DNA from 2 places in the Streptomyces roseoviridis genome. Region 2 is predicted to be linked to the other one. Evidence: predicted binding sites of a transcription regulator. Region 2 holds the regulator's gene; the other holds the start of a gene.

Region 1 (9,341 bases), 1.7 Mb from region 2:
AGCGTGTCGGGCACCTGCGGCGCGGACGCGAGTGCCTCGGCGGAAAATGGATCACCCGAACGTGGTTCTCCCGTACGGCACGTGACGACGCGTGGTGGGCCGCCTTCGAGCGCGGTGACGTGCCCAGGGAGAAGCCGCCGCCGACCCGGTCGCGCGCCTACATCCTGCTCGCCGCGCTGGGGCGGGAGAACGCCGCGATGTCGCTGTCCCACGCGGACTGCCGCGCGCTGACGCCGCTGGTCGAGGAGTGGTTCGCGCGGGGTGCCGAGGAGCGTGACGTGCTGCGCGCCCTGACCGCCGGCCTGCCGCATCCCGTCCACCACCCGGCCGCGCTCGCCAGGCGCCGGCTGACCGACAAGCTGCCCCCGCCGCCCCTCCGTCGCGATCCCCCGCCCCTCCGGCTGCTCGAATGCGCGAAGTGCGGCGCGCCGGGGTACGCGGACCGGCTGCGCGACGGCGAGTGCGGACCATGCCGGGGCGATCGCGGCGGGCCCGCCGCCCCGGCCACCGCCTCCGGCCGCGTCCCCGTGCAGCGCGTTCGCTTGCGAGCGGCGGAGATCCGCCAGGCGCTCGCAAGCATGCGCACCTGACCGTGCGGCTCGACCGGCCCCGGGGCACGGCCCGGGGCCGTGAGGCTGAGGGACTACACCGACGGACCCCGCCGCGGCGCCACACAGAACGGATGTCCCGCCGGGTCGAGGAGCACCACGAAGCGCTCCTCGTCCGGCTGGAAGTCCGGCTTCCGGGCGCCCAGGGCGAGGAGCCGGGCCTCCGCCTCCGCCAGGTCGTCGACGTCGAAGTCCAGGTGCAGTTGCTGGGGGACGTCCTGGCCGGGCCAGTCGGGGGCGCGGTAGTCGTCGACGCGCTGGAAGCCGAGGAGCAGGCCGCCCTCGCGCTGGAGGCCGGCGAAGTCGGCGTGGTTCTTCGGGTGCGGCGGCAGGCCGGTGGCGCGGTGGTAGAAGTCGGCGAGGGCCAGGGGGTCGGCGCAGTCGAGGGTGATCGCGGAAAGCTCCATGATCCCCAGGCTAGGAACGTACGGACCACGCCCGCACCGGAATTCGCTTGCCATCCGCCCGCCCCGGCCCCGTACCCTCCCTCCCATGAGCCACGGCAAGACCTCCTACGTGTGCCTGCCGTGCCGGGCCTCGTACAAGCAGTCCTACGGTCCCGAGCGCGAGCGGCACTGTCCGCGCTGCGCCCGGGTGATGATCCACGCAGGGTCGGCGTTCCAGCCGCCGCGGCGGCGTGACAAGGACGCCTGGCGGGCGCTGTCCGTCGTCCTGAACGCGGGGATCGGCTTCCACAAGAGCTGCTGCGGCGGTCCCGGATGGCGGCCCCGCACCCTGCGCGAGGTCAAGGCCCGTACCGCCCACGCCCGTCGCACCGGCGAGCCCGTGGCCCGGGCGCTGCTGCGGTACGAGGTCTAGGCCCTCTCTTCCGGATCTTGCCGGGCCTGACCGGACGGCGGACGGCACCCGTCACATCCGCCGCAGGTGCTCCTCCAGCCGGTCGTACTGCTCCCGTACCCCCGCCTCCATGCCCGCCGCCAGTGCCTGGTCGCGGATCTCCGTCGAGGGCCAGAAGGACGTGCTGGTCAGGGCGGTGCCGCCGTCGGGGGTCGCGTCGAAGGCGAGGACCACGCGGACCGGTCCGGCGTCCGGCATCTGCTCGAAGACCTCGGTGTAGACGAGGCGTTCGCCCGGGACGATCTCCTCGTACGTGCCGGAGAAGACGATCTCCTGGCCGTCCGGGGTCCGCTGGCCCCAGCGCCACGCGCCGCCCGGCCGCAGGTCGATCTCGCAGACGGACATGGTCAGTGCCGCCAGTCCGTACCACGCGTGGACGTGCTCGGGGCGCGTCCACGCCTCCCACACGCGCGCGACCGGCGCGTCGAAGGTGCGGGTGATGACGAGCTCGCGGTCCGCCGGTGTGGTCAGCAGCGTGATCATGGCGTTCTCCCGCCGATCAGGTCCCGGACCTCCCTGCCCCTCCAGGATCGCCCCGCCCCGTGGCGCCGTCCACACGGCGAAAGGGCGGCACCCCGGTGGGGTGCCGCCCTTCGGCGTTCAGCGATGAACCGCCGATCCTCTACGACTGAGAGGATCAGAAGTCCATGTCACCGCCCGGCATGCCGCCGCCGGCCGGCGCGGCGGCCTTCTCCGGCTTGTCGGCGATGACGGCCTCGGTGGTGAGGAACAGGGCCGCGATGGAGGACGCGTTCTGCAGCGCGGAACGGGTCACCTTGGCCGGGTCGATGATGCCCTCGGCGATCATGTCGACGTACTCGCCGGTCGCGGCGTTCAGGCCGTGGCCGACGGGCAGGTTGCGCACCTTCTCGACGATGACGCCACCCTCGAGACCACCGTTGACGGCGATCTGCTTGAGCGGGGCCTCCAGGGCCAGCTTGACGATGTTGGCACCGGTGGCCTCGTCGCCCTCGAGGTCGAGCTTCTCGAAGACGGAGGAGGCCTGCAGCAGGGCCACGCCACCACCGGCGACGATGCCCTCCTCGACGGCCGCCTTCGCGTTGCGGACGGCGTCCTCGATGCGGTGCTTGCGCTCCTTGAGCTCGACCTCGGTCGCGGCACCGGCCTTGATGACGGCGACGCCACCGGCGAGCTTCGCCAGGCGCTCCTGGAGCTTCTCGCGGTCGTAGTCCGAGTCGCTGTTCTCGATCTCGGCGCGGATCTGGTTCACGCGACCGGCGACCTGCTCGCTGTCACCGGCACCGTCGACGATGGTGGTCTCGTCCTTGGTGATGACGACCTTGCGGGCGCGGCCGAGCAGGTCGAGGCCCGCGTTCTCCAGCTTGAGGCCGACCTCCTCGGAGATGACCGTGCCGCCGGTGAGGATGGCGATGTCGTTCAGCATGGCCTTGCGGCGGTCGCCGAAGCCCGGGGCCTTGACGGCGACGGACTTGAAGGTGCCACGGATCTTGTTGACGACCAGGGTCGACAGGGCCTCGCCCTCGACGTCCTCGGCGATGATCAGCAGCGGCTTGCCCGACTGCATGACCTTCTCCAGGAGCGGGAGGAGGTCCTTGACCGCGGAGACCTTGGAGTTGACGATCAGGATGTACGGGTCGTCCAGGGACGCCTCCATACGCTCCATGTCGGTGGCGAAGTACGCCGAGATGTAGCCCTTGTCGAAGCGCATACCCTCGGTGAGCTCCAGCTCCAGACCGAAGGTCTGGGACTCCTCGACGGTGATGACGCCTTCCTTGCCGACCTTGTCCATGGCCTCGGCGATGAGCTCGCCGATCTGGGTGTCGGCGGCGGAGATGGAGGCCGTGGAAGCGATCTGCTCCTTGGTCTCGACATCCTTGGCCTGCTCGAGCAGGGCGCCGGAGACGGCCTCGACGGCCTTCTCGATGCCGCGCTTGAGGGCCATCGGGTTGGCGCCGGCGGCGACGTTGCGCAGGCCCTCGCGGACCAGCGCCTGGGCGAGAACGGTGGCGGTGGTCGTACCGTCGCCGGCGACGTCGTCCGTCTTCTTGGCGACTTCCTTGACCAGCTCGGCGCCGATCTTCTCGTACGGGTCCTCGAGCTCGATCTCCTTGGCGATGGAGACACCATCGTTGGTGATCGTGGGGGCGCCCCACTTCTTCTCGAGGACGACGTTGCGGCCCTTGGGACCGAGGGTGACCTTGACGGCGTCAGCGAGCTGGTTCATGCCGCGCTCGAGACCGCGCCGGGCCTCCTCGTCGAACGCGATGATCTTGGCCATGTGAAGTGGTCCTCCCGGACATGGGGTGGATAACGCTCCTGGACCGCGCCGACGCCCGCGACGGACGGCCCGCGTGCCCCGTGGTTCCTTGCCCCACGTGGCCTGCGACCTCGTCTGCCCGATCCTCGTAAGCACTCTCACCTTCAGAGTGCTAACGCCAATGATTAGCACTCGACCTAGGAGAGTGCAAGCGACTCCCGCAGATCGAGAGCCGGATCCGGGCTCGGATCCGGGCTCGGATCCGGGTCCCGCCCCGGGCGCCGGTCCCCACCCTGTCCGGGCCCCGACCGCGAGCCGATCCGCACCCGGATCCGGCCCGACCGTGAGGCGCCGCGGCAGGTCGTGCGGACACGCGCGAGGGGCCCGCATCCCGGTCAGGATGCGGGCCCCTCGACGGAAGTGCGTCGGTGGCCGATCGCGCCGCGCTCAGACGGCGAGCTTGACCATGTCCGCCTGCGGACCCTTCTGGCCCTGCGAGATCTCGAACTCGACCCGCTGACCCTCTTCGAGGGTGCGGTAGCCGTCCATCTGGATCGCGCTGTAGTGGACGAAAACATCCGCACCACCGTCGACCGCGATGAAGCCGTAGCCCTTCTCCGCGTTGAACCACTTGACGGTGCCCTGAGCCATGCCTAACTCCCCTATTACTGGCCCTTGCGCGGGACCGCACTTCGCGGACCCGGGTCAGACCCTGCGCCGGAACGCGTCGACCGCGGCTGAATGTATCTGCCCAACTGCCCTCTGCAACAGGTCAATCCGACGAGAATTCTGGGCACGCCGGAAAGGCGGATTGAGGAGAATACATGGAATTCCGGGGCAAGTCGGGCCCGGCAAAGCGCGCAGATGGTGCACAAGGCACGGTCACTTTGGCTGCATCTCGTCCCGCGCGGACGCATTCTCATATGCGCCTGGCATGAGCGGCTGCGGGGACTTCCCCAACTCTACCGCGCTCAACCATGCTGAATTGCCCCTTCCGCTTCTGGCAGCGGAAGGGGCAATTCAGGGAAATCGGGGAAGCGGGCAAAACCCCACTCGGCCTACGGCTCAGCAGCCGCCGGCGACGGCCGGGATGATCGACACGCCCGCGCCGTCCGGCGTCGCCGTCTCCAGGCCCTGCTCGAAGCGCACGTCGTCGTCGTTCACGTACACGTTGACGAAGCGGCGCAGCTTGCCCTGGTCGTCCAGGACGCGGGCGGCGATGCCGGTGTGGTTCTTCTCCAGGTCGGCGATGACCTCGGCGAGGGTGGCGCCCTCGGCGGGCACCTCCGCCTGGCCGCCCGTGTAGGTGCGGAGGATGGTGGGGATGCGGACGTTCACGGCCATGTCTTCGTAACCTTTCGGCGCGCTAGGGCGGGTCTCAGTGGGCCAGGCCCGCGTCGCGGAACGCGTCCAGGCTGGGGCGGATGGTGGCGGTCGCCTGGGAGCTCTCGGCCACCGCGTCCAGGGTCTTGAGGCCGTCGCCGGTGTTGAGGACGACGGTGGTGAGGGTGGGGTCGAGGAGACCGGCCTCGACGAGCTTGCGCGTCACGCCGACGGTCACGCCGCCCGCGGTCTCGGCGAAGATGCCCTCGGTGCGGGCCAGGATCTTGATCGCGTCGACGACCTGTTCGTCGTTCACGTCCTCCACGGCGCCGCCGGTGCGGCGGGCGATGTCGAGGACGTACGGGCCGTCCGCCGGGTTGCCGATCGCCAGCGACTTGGCGATGGTGTTCGGCTTCTGCGGGCGCACCACGTCGTGGCCGGCCTTGAAGGCGGCGGAGACCGGGGAGCAGCCCTCGGCCTGGGCGCCGAAGATCTTGTAGGGCTTGTCCTCGACGAGGCCGAGCTTGATGAGCTCCTGAAGACCCTTGTCGATCTTCGTCAGCTGCGAGCCGGAGGCGATCGGGATGACCAGCTGGTCCGGGATGACCCAGCCGAGCTGCTCGCAGATCTCGTACGCGAGCGTCTTGGAGCCCTCGCCGTAGTACGGGCGCAGGTTGACGTTGACGAAGCCCCAGCCCTCGCCGAGCGGGTCGCCGATCAGCTCCGAGCAGAAGCGGTTGACGTCGTCGTAGTTGCCCTCGATGGCGACGAGGTCACCGCCGTAGACGCCGGCCATGACGACCTTGCCCTGCTCCAGGTCGTGCGGGATGAACACGCAGGAGCGGAAGCCGGCCCGGGCGGCGGCGGCGCCGACGGCGCCGGCCAGGTTGCCGGTGGAGGAGCAGGAGAGGGTGGTGAAGCCGAAGGCGCGGGCGGCCTCGATGGCCTGGGCGACGACCCGGTCCTTGAAGGAGTGGGTCGGGTTGCCGGAGTCGTCCTTGACGAACAGCTTCCCGGGCTCGACGCCGATCTCGCGGGCCAGGTTGTCGGCCTGGACGAGCTTGGTCCAGCCGGGGTTCAGGTTGGGCTTGTCGGCGACGTCGGCGGGGACGGGCAGGAGCGGGGCGTAGCGCCAGATGTTGGCGGGGCCGGCCTCGATCCGCTTGCGCAGGGCCTCGGGGTCGCCGGTGGGCAGGTCGTACGCGACCTCGAGCGGGCCGAAACAGAGCTCGCAGGCGAAGATCGGGCCGAGCGGGAAGGTCTCGCCGCATTCGCGGCAGGAGAGTCCGGACGCGGGACCGAGGTCGACCGGGGTCCGGGGGGAAGCGGCGGCGGTGGATGCGACCGTCTGTACAGCCATGGAGGCGAGGCCCTTTCTCCTCATCTTCCTCATGACGCATTTCGCCATGAGACGGATTTGGCACCTTCCCTAGTCGGGGACCTCGCTGGAGGACGAGAACCGACTGGAGGGTTGCCGGGGCTTCAACGGGCCGTATCCCTCTGCCCCTCTGGATGAGCGGTATTCGATTGTGGAACGCGGTCGGCACCCCGACATGCATCGGGCATCCGCGTTGTTCAAGACTGTAACCGAAGCCTTCCGAGGTGGAGACGGTCGTCCGATCCGCGAGATGGAGATCACGTTGCTGGAAGAAGTGGAGCGCTGGCTGGCCCGGCGGTCCTGGTCGGTGGCCGACCGTCCGCTGGAGCGGATCCTCGCCGCCAAGCGCGGGACGACGGTGAGCGTGGTGCTGCCGGCGCTGAACGAGGAGGCGACGGTCGGCGCGATCGTCTCCGTGATCCGCCGTGAGCTCATGACGGACGCGGTGCCGCTGGTGGACGAGCTGGTGGTGATCGACTCGGGCTCCACGGACCGTACGGCGGAGGTGGCCGCGGCGGCCGGGGCGCGGGTGGTGGCGCGGGACGCGATACTGCCGCGGATACCGGCGGTGCCGGGCAAGGGCGAGGTGCTGTGGCGTTCGCTGATGGCGACCGGCGGGGACGTCGTCTGTTTCGTCGACGCCGACCTGCGGGACTTCTCGGCGGACTTCGTGTCGGGGATCGTCGGCCCGCTGCTCACCGACCCGGACGTGGACTTCGTGAAGGCGATGTACGACCGCCCGCTCGACGGCGCTCCCGGCCAGGGCGGCCGGGTGACGGAGCTGGTGGCCCGGCCGCTGCTCAACCTGCACTGGCCGCAGCTGGCCGGTTTCGTGCAGCCGCTCGGCGGCGAGTACGCGGCGCGCCGCTCGCTGCTGGAGCGCCTGCCGTTCCCGGTCGGTTACGGGGTGGAGCTGGGCCTGCTGGTGGACGCGCTGCACACGGTGGGCCTCGACGCGCTCGCACAGGTGGACGTGGGGGTGCGCAAGCACCGGCACCAGGACGGTCAGGCGCTGGGCCGGATGGCGGCGGCGATCTACCGGACGGCGCAGCTGCGGCTCTCGCGCGGTCATCTGGTGCGGCCGCGGCTGACCCAGTTCGAGCGGAGCGAGGGGGGCGGTTTTGCGCCGCGCACGTACGCGGTGGACACGGAGGAGCGGCCCCCGATGGCGGAGATCGCGGAGTACGCGCGCCGGCGCGTGGCCTAGCCGCCGAGGCGGTGGACGCGTGGCGCAGCACCGAATGATGACCCTTTCTGCCTAGATTTCCTTTTTATGCGATGGAGACGCGGAACGGGAATCCTGCCGGCAGCCCTCGCCCTCATCACCGGGGCCCTGTTCCTGGCGGGGCCCCCGCCGGCCGCGGCCCTGGACCTCGCCCCTGCTCAGGGCCGCGCCGCGGCCCCGGACGCCGCCCCGGCGCGTGGTCCGGAGAGGATCGCGGCGCGGGACACGGACCGGCCGGGGCCGGGCCGGACGGCGGAGGAGCGGCTGTGGCTGCTCGGCGGTCTCGGCCTGGCGCTGGCGGCGACCGGCGTGGTGGCCGGGGCGGCCGTACGGCTCCACAGGGAGCCGCCGGGGAGCAGCGGGCCCGGCTCGAATCCGCACGTTTGAGCGTTTAGCGGACGGGCTAGGTTCGGCATATGGCTTCAGTCCTCGTGGCATCGAACCGTGGTCCCGTCTCGTACACCCTGCGGGACGACGGCGGTCTTGACACCCGGCGGGGCGGCGGCGGGCTCGTCTCCGGCCTCAGCGCCGTGTTCTCGGAGGACTCGGCGGGTGACGGGCTGTGGGTGTGCGCGGCCCTCGGCGACGGCGACCGCGAGGCGGTGCGGCGCGGGATCGCCGAGCCGGGCGTGCGGATGCTGGACATCGACCCGGACGTGTACGCCGACGCGTACAACGGCATCGCGAACTCGGTGCTGTGGTTCCTCCACCACCACCTGTACGACATCCCGCGCGAGCCCGTCTTCGACGCGGCCTTCCGGCACCGCTGGGACTCCTACCGGGCCTACAACCGCGCCTTCGCCGAGGCCCTCGCCGAGGCGGCGGACGAGGGCGCGGCGGTCCTGGTGCAGGACTACCACCTGGCGCTGGTCCCGGGGCAGCTGCGCGCGCTGCGGCCCGATGTGCGGATCGCGCACTTCACCCACACCCCGTGGGCGTCCCCGGCCTATCTGGCGATGCTGCCGGACGACATCCACCAGGAGCTGGTGGAGGGCATGCTCGGGGCGGACGGGATCGGCTTCCACACGGGGGCCTGGGCGGACGCCTTCCGGGCCGACCCGCAGGTCGCCCGCGCGGCCGGGGGCTCGCGCGTGTCGGTCCATCCGCTGGGCGTGGACGGCGACGAGCTGCGGGCGCTGGCCCACCGGCCGGAGGTCGACGAGCGGCTCGCGGCCCTGCGCGCCGAGGTGGGCGACCGGAAGACGATCGTCCGGGTGGACCGGACGGAGCTGTCCAAGAACATCCTGCGCGGCCTGCTCGCCTACCGCGAGCTCCTCGCCGACCACCCCGAGTGGCGCGGCCGGGTGGTGCACCTCGCCTCCGCGTACCCCTCCCGCCAGGACCTGGAGAGCTACCGCTCCTACACGGCCGCGGTCTCGGCGCTCGCGGAACGGATCAACGAGGAGTTCGGCACGCCGGACTGGCAGCCCGTTCTGGTATCCGTGCAGGACGACTTCACCCGCTCCCTGGCCGCGTACCGGATGGCCGACGTGGCCCTCGTCAACCCGGTCAGGGACGGCATGAACCTGGTCGCCAAGGAGATCCCGGTGGTCTCCGAGGAGGGCTGCGCGCTGGTGCTGTCCCGGGAGGCGGGCGCGTACGAGGAGCTGCGCGCCGACGCGCTGACGGTGAACCCCTTCGACGTGACCGAGACCGCGGAGGCCCTCCACGAGGCCCTGTCGATGCCCGCCGCGGACCGGGCGGAGCGCA
Region 2 (9,341 bases):
CGAGGAGGCGCTCTCCGGGGCCGGGTTCGAGTGGTACGAGGTGTCCAACTGGGCCACCTCCGAGGCCGGCCGCTGCCTCCACAACGAGCTCTACTGGCGCGGCGCCGACTGGTGGGGCGCCGGACCGGGCGCGCACAGCCACGTGGGCGGCGTGCGGTGGTGGAACGTCAAGCACCCCGGCGCCTACGCGGCGGCCCTGGGCGAAGGACGGTCCCCCGGCGCCGGGCGCGAGGTGCTGTCGGAGGAGGACCGGCGGGTCGAGCGGATCCTGCTGGAGCTCCGGCTCCGGGAGGGCTGCCCCCTGGACCTGCTCCACCCGGCGGGCCTGGCCGCGGCCCGGCGTGCCCTCTCGGACGGCCTGCTGGACCCGGAACCGTACGCGCGGGGCCGCGCGGTCCTGACCCTGCGGGGGCGGCTGCTGGCGGACGCGGTGGTGCGGGACCTGGTGGACTAGGGCGAGGCCCGGCCGCCGGCGCGCGGAGAGCGGAGAACAGCCGTCGAAGGGTTCGACGGACGGCTCGCCGTCATGGCACGGTCACATGGTCGATCAAGTGCTCGACCGCGCCCAGCAGCTCCGGTTCCAGGTCCTTGTAGGAGCGGACGCGGGACAGGATGTGCTGCCAGGCCGCGCCGGTGTTCTCCGGCCAGCCGAGGGCGCGGCAGACGCCCGTCTTCCAGTCCTGGCCGCGGGGGACCGTCGGCCAGGCGGGGATGCCCAGGGCGGCGGGCTTCACGGCCTGCCAGACGTCGACGTAGGGGTGGCCGACGACGAGGACGTCGGGGGAGGAGACCTGGGCGGCGATGCGGGACTCCTTGGAGCCCGGCACCAGGTGGTCGACCAGGACGCCGAGACGGGCGTCCGGGGCGGGGGCGAACTCGGCGACGATGGCCGGAAGGTCGTCGACGCCCTCCAGGTACTCCACCACCACGCCCTCGATCCGCAGGTCGTCGCCCCACACCCGCTCCACCAGTTCCGCGTCGTGGCGGCCCTCGACGTAGATCCGGCCCGCACGGGCGACCCGCGCCCGGGCGCCGGGGACGGCGATCGAGCCGGAGGCGGTGCGGGCGGGCCGCTCGGGCGCCGGGCGCGAGGGGCGGACCAGGGTGACGACCCGGCCCTCCAGGAGGAAGCCGCGCGGCTCCATCGGGAAGACCCGGTGCTTGCCGAAGCGGTCCTCCAGGGTCACCGTGCCCGCCTCACAGCGGATCACCGCCCCGCAGAAGCCCGTCGTGACCTCCTCGACCACGAGGTCACGGTCCGCCGGGACCTCCGGCACGGGCGCCGAGCGCTTCCAGGGAGGTGTCAGATCCGGGTTGTAGCTGCGCATTCGGGGGACGTTATGCGACGGAGAAGCGCCGTGCCAGTTCATCGCGCTGGCGTCGCACGAACGCCGCGTCGACCACCGCCCCGTGGCCCGGCACGTACAGGGCGTCCTCGCCGCCCAGGGACAGCAGACGGTCCAGGGCGTCCGGCCAGCGGGAGGGGACGGCGTCGGGGCCGGCCTGAGGTTCGCCGGACTCCTCGACCAGGTCGCCGCAGAAGACGATCTCCCGCTCACCCGGGACGAGCAGCACCAGGTCGTGGCCCGAGTGACCGGGGCCGACGTTGGCGAGGAGGACCTGCCGGCCGCCCAGGTCGAGGGTCCACTCGCCGGAGACGGTGTGGCGCGGGGCGACCAGGGCCTCGGCGGCCTCCGCCGCCTCCCGCGCGTCCACCCCCTGCCGTACCGCGTCCTTGCGCAGCTCCTCGCGCTCGCGCGGCAGCAGCGTGTCCATGCCCACCGCCCCGAAGACCTCGGCGCCGGCGAAGACCGCCGTGCCGAGCACGTGGTCGAAGTGCGGATGGCTCAGTGCGACATGTGTCACCTCGCGGCCGCCCGTGAGCTCCGCCACCTGGGCGCCCAGCTCGGCGCCCTGCGCGAGGGTGGCTCCCGTGTCGTACAGCAGGACCGCCTCGGGGGCCACGACCAGGCCGACGGTGGCGTCCCAACCAGGCAATCGGCGCCTGCCCACGCTGTCCGTGAGCCGCTCCCAGCCCAGCTCCGCCCACCGTCCCGTACGACCGTTCCCGCCGTCCACGTCCATGCCGCGACCCTAGCGGCTGTGCCGACGCCGACGCCGCCTCCTTGCCAGGAGCGATGTCCGCCGCCGTACACTGGCCGGGGATTCCTGGCACTCGGGCAGGGCGAGTGCCAAAAGCGGAGCAACCGGAACCGGATCGACAGCTGGAGGTGCGCGCGATGCTCAGCGAACGCAGACTCGAGGTGCTGCGCGCCATCGTCCAGGACTACGTCGGGACGGAGGAGCCGGTCGGCTCCAAGGCGCTGACCGAGCGCCACAAGCTCGGCGTCTCGCCGGCCACCGTGCGCAACGACATGGCGGTCCTGGAGGAGGAGGGGTACATCGCCCAGCCCCACACCAGCGCCGGGCGCATCCCCACCGACAAGGGCTACCGCCTCTTCGTCGACCGGCTGGCCGGTGTCAAGCCGCTGTCGACCCCCGAGCGGCGGGCGATCCACAACTTCCTCGACGGGGCCGTCGACCTCGACGACGTCGTGGGCCGCACGGTCCGGCTGCTCGCGCAGCTGACCCGTCAGGTCGCCGTCGTGCAGTACCCCTCGCTGACCCGTTCGACGGTGCGGCACGTGGAACTGCTGTCGCTGGCGCCCGCGCGGCTGATGCTGGTGCTGATCACCGACACCGGCCGCGTCGAGCAGCGGGTGATCGACTGCCCGGCGCCCTTCGGCGAGACCTCCCTCGCCGACCTGCGGGCCCGGCTCAACAGCCGGGTCGTCGGCCGCCGCTTCGCGGACGTGCCGCAGCTGGTGCAGGACCTGCCGGAGTCCTTCGAGGACAGCGAGGACCGCGGCACGGTCTCGACGGTGCTCGCGACCCTCCTGGAGACCCTCGTGGAGGAGCACGAGGAGCGGCTCATGATCGGCGGAACCGCCAATCTGACCCGCTTCGGGCACGACTTCCCCCTGACGATCAGGCCCGTCCTGGAAGCCCTTGAGGAGCAGGTCGTGCTCCTCAAGCTGCTCGGCGAGGCCAAGGAATCGGGCATGACCGTACGGATCGGGCACGAGAACGCCCACGAGGGCCTGACGTCCACGTCCGTCGTCTCGGTCGGCTACGGTTCCGGCGGCGAGGCAGTCGCCAAACTCGGCGTGGTCGGACCGACCCGCATGGACTACCCCGGAACGATGGGAGCGGTACGCGCAGTGGCACGTTACGTCGGACAGATCCTGGCGGAGTCGTAAGTGGCCACGGACTATTACGCCGTCCTCGGCGTGCGTCGCGACGCCTCGCAGGACGAGATCAAGAAGGCCTTCCGCCGACTCGCCCGCGAGCTTCACCCGGACGTGAATCCGGACCCGAAGACGCAGGAGCGGTTCAAGGAGATCAACGCCGCGTACGAGGTCCTGTCGGACCCGCAGAAGAAGCAGGTCTACGACCTCGGCGGCGACCCCCTGTCCTCCTCCGGGGGCGGCGGGGCCGGCGGCTTCGGCGCGGGCGGCTTCGGGAACTTCTCGGACATCATGGACGCCTTCTTCGGTACGGCGTCCCAGCGCGGCCCGCGCTCGCGCACCCGGCGCGGCCAGGACGCGATGATCCGGCTGGAGATCACGCTCGACGAGGCGGCCTTCGGCACCACGAAGGACATCCAGGTCGACACGGCCGTCGTCTGCACCACCTGCTCCGGCGAGGGCGCCGCGCCCGGCACCTCCGCGCAGACCTGTGACATGTGCCGCGGCCGCGGTGAGGTCTCCCAGGTCACCCGGTCCTTCCTGGGTCAGGTCATGACCTCCCGGCCCTGCCCCCAGTGCCAGGGCTTCGGCACCGTCGTCCCGACCCCGTGCCCGGAGTGCGCGGGTGACGGCCGGGTCCGTTCCCGCCGCACGCTCACGGTCAAGATCCCGGCCGGTGTCGACAACGGCACGCGGATCCAGCTCGCCGGTGAGGGCGAGGTCGGCCCCGGCGGCGGCCCGGCCGGTGACCTGTACGTCGAGATCCACGAGGTCCCGCACGAGGTCTTCCAGCGGCGCGGCGACGACCTGCACTGCACGGTGACCATCCCGATGACGGCGGCCTCGCTCGGTACGAAGGTGCAGCTGCAGACCCTCGACGGTCTGGAGGACGTGGACATCCGTCCGGGCACCCAGTCCGGCCAGTCGATCCCCCTGCACGGCCGCGGCGTCACCCACCTGCGGGGCAACGGCCGGGGCGACCTGATCGTCCACGTCGAGGTCCAGACCCCGACGAAGCTCGACGCGGAGCAGGAGCGCCTGCTGCGCGAGCTGGCCAAGCTGCGCGGCGAGGAGCGCCCGCTGGGACAGTTCCAGCCGGGCCAGCAGGGCCTGTTCTCGCGCCTGAAGGACGCGTTCAACGGGCGCTAGGCGCTCTGCCGGGGGTGCCGCGAAGGTGTCCTGGGCCGCAGGCATATGCGACGGGGTCCCGCACGTGTGCGGGGCCCCGTCGGCGTTCGGCGGGCCGGACGGGCATGACACGATTGCCCGCATGTCCAGCTCGCTGAGCGGTCTCTCCCGCCACCCGATCGTGCAGGCCCCCATGGCGGGCGGCGCCTCCTGCCCGGAGCTCGTCGGTGCCGTGTGCGAGGCGGGAGCGCTCGGGTTCCTGGCCGGCGGCTACAAGACCGCGGGCGGGCTGTACCAGGAGATCAAGCAGGTCCGCGCGCTCACCGGCCGGCCCTTCGGGGTCAACCTGTTCATGCCGCCGAGCGGCCAGCCCGCCGACCCCGCCGCCGTCGAGGTCTACCGCCACCAGCTGGCCGGTGAGGCCACCTGGTACGAGACCGAGCTCGGCGACGCCGAGCAGGGCAGGGACGACGGGTACGAGGCCAAGCTGGCGATCCTCCTCGACGACCCCGTGCCGGTCGTCTCCTTCACCTTCGGCTGCCCCGACCGCGACGCGCTCGACGCCTTCGCACGGGCCGGTACGTTCACGATCGTCACCGTCACCTCCGTCGACGAGGCCCGGACCGCCGAGCGCGCCGGCGCGGGCGCGGTCTGCGTGCAGGGCACCGAGGCGGGCGGGCACCAGGGCACCCACCGCGACGATCCGGCCGACGGACCCTGCGCCGGCATCGGCCGCGGCCTGCTGCCGCTGCTCACGGAGGTCCGGGAGAGCGTCCGGCTGCCGGTCGTCGCGACCGGCGGCATCATGCGCGGCCGGCAGATCGCCGCCGTCCTCGCGGCCGGCGCCGACGCCGCCCAGCTCGGCACCGCCTTCCTCGTCTGCCCCGAGTCGGGCGCGCACCCGCTGCACAAGCGGGCCCTGACCGACCCCCTCTTCGTCCGCACCGAGCTCACCCGGGCCTTCTCCGGTCGGCCGGCCCGGGGCCTGGTGAACCGTTTCATGCGCGAGCACGGCCCGTACGCGCCCGCCGCCTACCCCGAGGTCCACCACCTCACCGCCCCGCTGCGCAAGGCCGCCGCGACCGCGGGGGACCCGCAGGGCATGGCCCTGTGGGCCGGGCAGGGCCACCGTCTGGCGCGGGACCTGCCGGCCGGCCGGCTCGTGGAGGTCCTCGCCGCCGAACTCGACGCCGCCCTCGCCGGGCGGCCCGACAGCACCAGGAGCACATCGTGACCGCACCCGTCTTCGTCGTCGACGCCGTGCCCGCCGTCGGCGGGTTCCTCCTCGACGGGCCCGAGGGCCGCCACGCCGTGTCCGTGAAGCGGCTGCGCGCGGGGGAGGAGCTGGTGCTCACCGACGGGCGGGGCGCCTGGGCCGAGTGCGTGGTGGCCGCCGCCGAGGGCAAGGACCAGCTGACCGTCGACGTCACCGCCGTCCACGAGGACCCCGAGCCCGCGCCCCGTGTCACCGTCGTCCAGGCCCTGCCCAAGGGCGACCGCGGCGAGCTGGCCGTCGAGACCATGACGGAGACCGGCGTGGACGCGATCGTGCCGTGGGCCGCGTCCCGCTGCATCACCCAGTGGAAGGGCGAGCGCGGTCTGAAGGCCCTCGCCAAGTGGCGCGCCACCGCCCGCGAAGCCGGCAAGCAGTCGCGCCGCAGCCGCTTCCCCGAGGTCGCCGAGCTCATGACCGGCAAGCAGGTCGCGACCCTCCTCGCGGACGCCGACTTCGCCGCCGTCCTGCACGAGGACCGCGCGCACCCGAGCGGGGCCCTGGCCACCGCCGACCTGCCCCGGGAGGGCTCGATCGTCCTCGTGGTGGGGCCCGAGGGCGGGGTGTCCCCGGACGAGCTGGCGCTGTTCGAGGAGGCCGGGGCGAAGCCGTACCGCCTCGGGCCGAGCGTGCTGCGCACCTCCACGGCGGGCACGGCGGCCGCCGCGCTGGTGCTCGGCCGCACGGGACGCTGGTCGTAGGCGCCCCAGGGACGGCGAGCGGGTCGGGGGGCCCGGTCGGCGGTCGCTGTCGGCGGCCCCCGATAGCATGCGGGGTGAACTGATCGACAGAGGCGAGGAGGCCCGGGCCATGGCCGGAGAGCCGCAGAGCGACTGCCTGTTCTGCAAGATCGCGGAGGGGGAGGTGCCGGCGACGATCGTGCGCGAGACCGAGACGACGGTGGCGTTCCGCGACATCAACCCCCAGGCGCCGACGCACGTCCTGGTCATCCCGCGCCTGCACTACCCCGACGCCGCCTCCCTGGCCGCCGCCGCGCCGACCGTCGCCGCGGACGTGCTGCGCGAGGCCGGCGAGGTCGCCGCGCAGGAGAAGGTCGACGGCAGCGGCTTCCGGATCGTCTTCAACACGGGCGCGGGCGCGGGGCAGACCGTCTTCCACGCCCACGCGCACGTGCTCGGCGGCCGCGGCCTCAACTGGCCGCCCGGATAGGGCAGGACGGATCGCTCCCTTGTCCGTACGCGAACTGGTCGTCCTCGGCACGGCCAGCCAGGTCCCGACCCGGCACCGCAACCACAACGGCTATCTGCTCCGCTGGGACGGGCAGGGCATCCTCTTCGACCCCGGCGAGGGCACCCAGCGGCAGATGCTCAGGGCCGGGGTGGCGGCGCACGACCTGGACCGGATCTGTGTCACGCACTTCCACGGCGACCACTCCCTCGGTCTGGCCGGGGTGATCCAGCGGATCAACCTCGACCAGGTCCCGCACCCGGTCACCGCGCACTACCCCGCGAGCGGGCAGCGCTTCTTCGAGCGGCTGCGGTACGCCACGGCCTACCGGGAGACGGTGAAGCTGGCCGAGGTCCCGGTCGCCGCGGACGGGCCGCTCGCGGTCACCGAGTCGTACACGCTCGAGGCGCACCGGCTCTCCCACCCCGTGGAGTCGTACGGCTACCGGCTCGTCGAGCCGGACGGGCGCCGCATCCTGCCCGAGCGGCTGGCGGCGCACGGCATCAAGGGCCCCGACGTGGGCCGCATCCAGCGCGAGGGCGTCCTGGACGGCGTCACCCTGGAGCAGGTGAGCGAGGTCCGGCGCGGACAGCGGTTCGCCTTCGTCATGGACACCCGGCTGTGCGACGGGGTGCACGCGCTCGCCGAGGGCGCCGACATGCTGGTGATCGAATCGACGTTCCTCGACGAGGACGTGCAGCTCGCCGTGGACCACGGCCATCTGACGGCCGGCCAGGCGGCGGCGGTCGCCCGGGACGCCGGCGTGCGGCACCTGGTGCTGACGCACTTCTCGCAGCGGTACACCGATCCGGAGGAGTTCGAGCGGCAGGCGCGGGCGGCGGGGTTCGAGGGGGAGCTGAGCATTGCCCAGGACCTGATGAGGGTCCCCGTACCGAAGAGATAGACGAGCACCGTGCCCGTACCCAAGGCCGAACTGCACCTCCACATCGAAGGGACGCTCGAACCCGAGCTCGCCTTCGCGCTCGCCGAGCGCAACGGCGTCACCCTGCCGTACGCGGACACCGAGGCGCTGCGTGAGGCGTACCGTTTCAGCGATCTGCAGTCCTTCCTGGACCTGTACTACGCCCTGATGGCGGTCCTGCGCACCGCCGAGGACTTCACCGACCTCGCCGACGCCTATCTGGCGCGGGCCGCGGAGCAGGGCGTGCGGCACGCCGAGATCTTCTTCGACCCGCAGGCGCACCGGGCGCGCGGGGTGCCGATCGGTGTCGTGGTGGAGGGGCTCGGCGCGGCCCTGGACCGGGCCGAGGAGCGGCACGGGATCTCCACGCGGCTCATCATGTGCTTCCTGCGCGACGAGCCGGCCGAGTCGGCGATGGCGACGCTGGAGGCCGCGAAGCCGTATCTGGACCGGATCACCGGCGTGGGCCTGGACTCGGCGGAGGTCGGTCATCCGCCGGCGAAGTTCCGCGAGGTGTACGAGGAGGCCGCCCGGCTCGGTCTGCGGCGGGTCGCGCACGCGGGGGAGGAGGGCCCGGCGGAGTACGTCCGCGAGGCCCTCGACGTTCTCGGCGTGGAGCGGATCGACCACGGTCTGCGCTGCCTGGAGGATCCGTCGCTCGTCGAGCGGCTCGTCCGCGAGCGGGTGCCGCTGACGCTGTGCCCGCTGTCCAACGTGCGGCTGCGGGCGGTCGACGTCCTGGAGGAGCACCCACTGCGGGCGATGCTGGAGGCGGGACTCGTGGCGACGGTCAACTCCGACGACCCCGCGTACTTCGGCGGCTACGTGGGCGACACCTTCGACGCGGTGCGGGACGCGCTGTCCCTGACGCCGGAGCAGCTGCGGACCCTCGCGCGGAACTCCTTCCTGGCCTCCTTCCTGGAGGACGACGAGGCACGGCGGGAGCGGTACCTGGCGGAGGTCAGCGCGTACGACTTCGGGGCGTAGCCCCCGCCCCCGCCCCCTTCCCCGCACCCGCCGCAGCGGACGCGGAAGCCAGGGCCGGGGGTTCGGCCGGGGCCAGTTCCAGGCGGCGGCCCCGGAAGCCCTCCCGCAGGCGCCGGTCGTGGCTGACGACCACCAGCGTGCCCCGGTAGGCCGCGAGGGCGGCCTCGATCTCCTCCACCAGGCCGGGGGCCAGGTGGTTGGTCGGCTCGTCGAGGAGCAGCAGGTCGGCGGGTGCCGTCACGAGCCGGGCCAGTTCCAACTTGCGGCGCTGGCCGGTCGACAGGAGCCGTACCGGGGTCGCCAGGTCCCGGGCGGCGAAGAGCCCGAGGGCGAGCAGTTCGTCCTCGCGGCCCTCGCCGAAGGCTTCGGCGACGGTGCGGGGATCGGTGGGCGCGGCGGTGTCCTGGCGGAGCAGCCCGACGCGGGCAGGGGCCTTCACCGTGCCGGTGTCGGGGAGGACCTCGCCCGCGAGGACCTTCAGGAGGGTGGTCTTGCCGGCGCCGTTCGGGCCGGTCACCAGGAGCCGTTCGCCCGCGTCCAAGTGGAGGGCGTCCAGCCGGAGCCGGCCGGCCACCCGGAGCCCGGTCAGCTCGAC

The links. The regulator HrcA, encoded in region 2, represses chaperone genes, less so after heat shock. The targets are predictions, from matches to a motif close to TTNGCACTCNGNNNNNCNGAGTGCNAA.
Region 1: groL (chaperonin GroEL) is a predicted target of HrcA. The motif match lies at 3,891-3,917, and genes of this name have one in related genera.

Annotation. Positions count from the first base shown of each region.
Region 1 covers NZ_BAAAWU010000001.1:3,389,383-3,398,723, forward strand. The annotation lists gene ABD954_RS15285 (hypothetical protein) at 1-590, shown strand, start outside; gene ABD954_RS15290 (VOC family protein) at 644-1,015, opposite strand; gene ABD954_RS15295 (deoxyxylulose-5-phosphate synthase) at 1,101-1,427, shown strand; gene ABD954_RS15300 (SRPBCC family protein) at 1,479-1,949, opposite strand; gene groL (chaperonin GroEL) at 2,104-3,726, opposite strand; gene ABD954_RS15310 (cold-shock protein) at 4,153-4,356, opposite strand; gene ABD954_RS15315 (MoaD/ThiS family protein) at 4,771-5,049, opposite strand; gene thrC (threonine synthase) at 5,084-6,412, opposite strand; SAM riboswitch class I at 6,406-6,547, opposite strand; gene ABD954_RS15325 (glucosyl-3-phosphoglycerate synthase) at 6,669-7,613, shown strand; gene ABD954_RS15330 (hypothetical protein) at 7,680-8,018, shown strand; gene ABD954_RS15335 (alpha,alpha-trehalose-phosphate synthase (UDP-forming)) at 8,048-9,341, shown strand, end outside.
Region 2 covers NZ_BAAAWU010000001.1:5,124,737-5,134,077, forward strand. The annotation lists gene hemW (radical SAM family heme chaperone HemW) at 1-454, shown strand, start outside; gene ABD954_RS23145 (DUF3097 domain-containing protein) at 525-1,328, opposite strand; gene ABD954_RS23150 (MBL fold metallo-hydrolase) at 1,339-2,085, opposite strand; gene hrcA (heat-inducible transcriptional repressor HrcA) at 2,241-3,260, shown strand; gene dnaJ (molecular chaperone DnaJ) at 3,261-4,397, shown strand; gene ABD954_RS23165 (nitronate monooxygenase) at 4,519-5,610, shown strand; gene ABD954_RS23170 (16S rRNA (uracil(1498)-N(3))-methyltransferase) at 5,607-6,350, shown strand; gene ABD954_RS23175 (histidine triad nucleotide-binding protein) at 6,460-6,819, shown strand; gene ABD954_RS23180 (ribonuclease Z) at 6,839-7,741, shown strand; gene ABD954_RS23185 (adenosine deaminase) at 7,751-8,746, shown strand; gene ABD954_RS23190 (ABC-F family ATP-binding cassette domain-containing protein) at 8,721-9,341, opposite strand, start outside.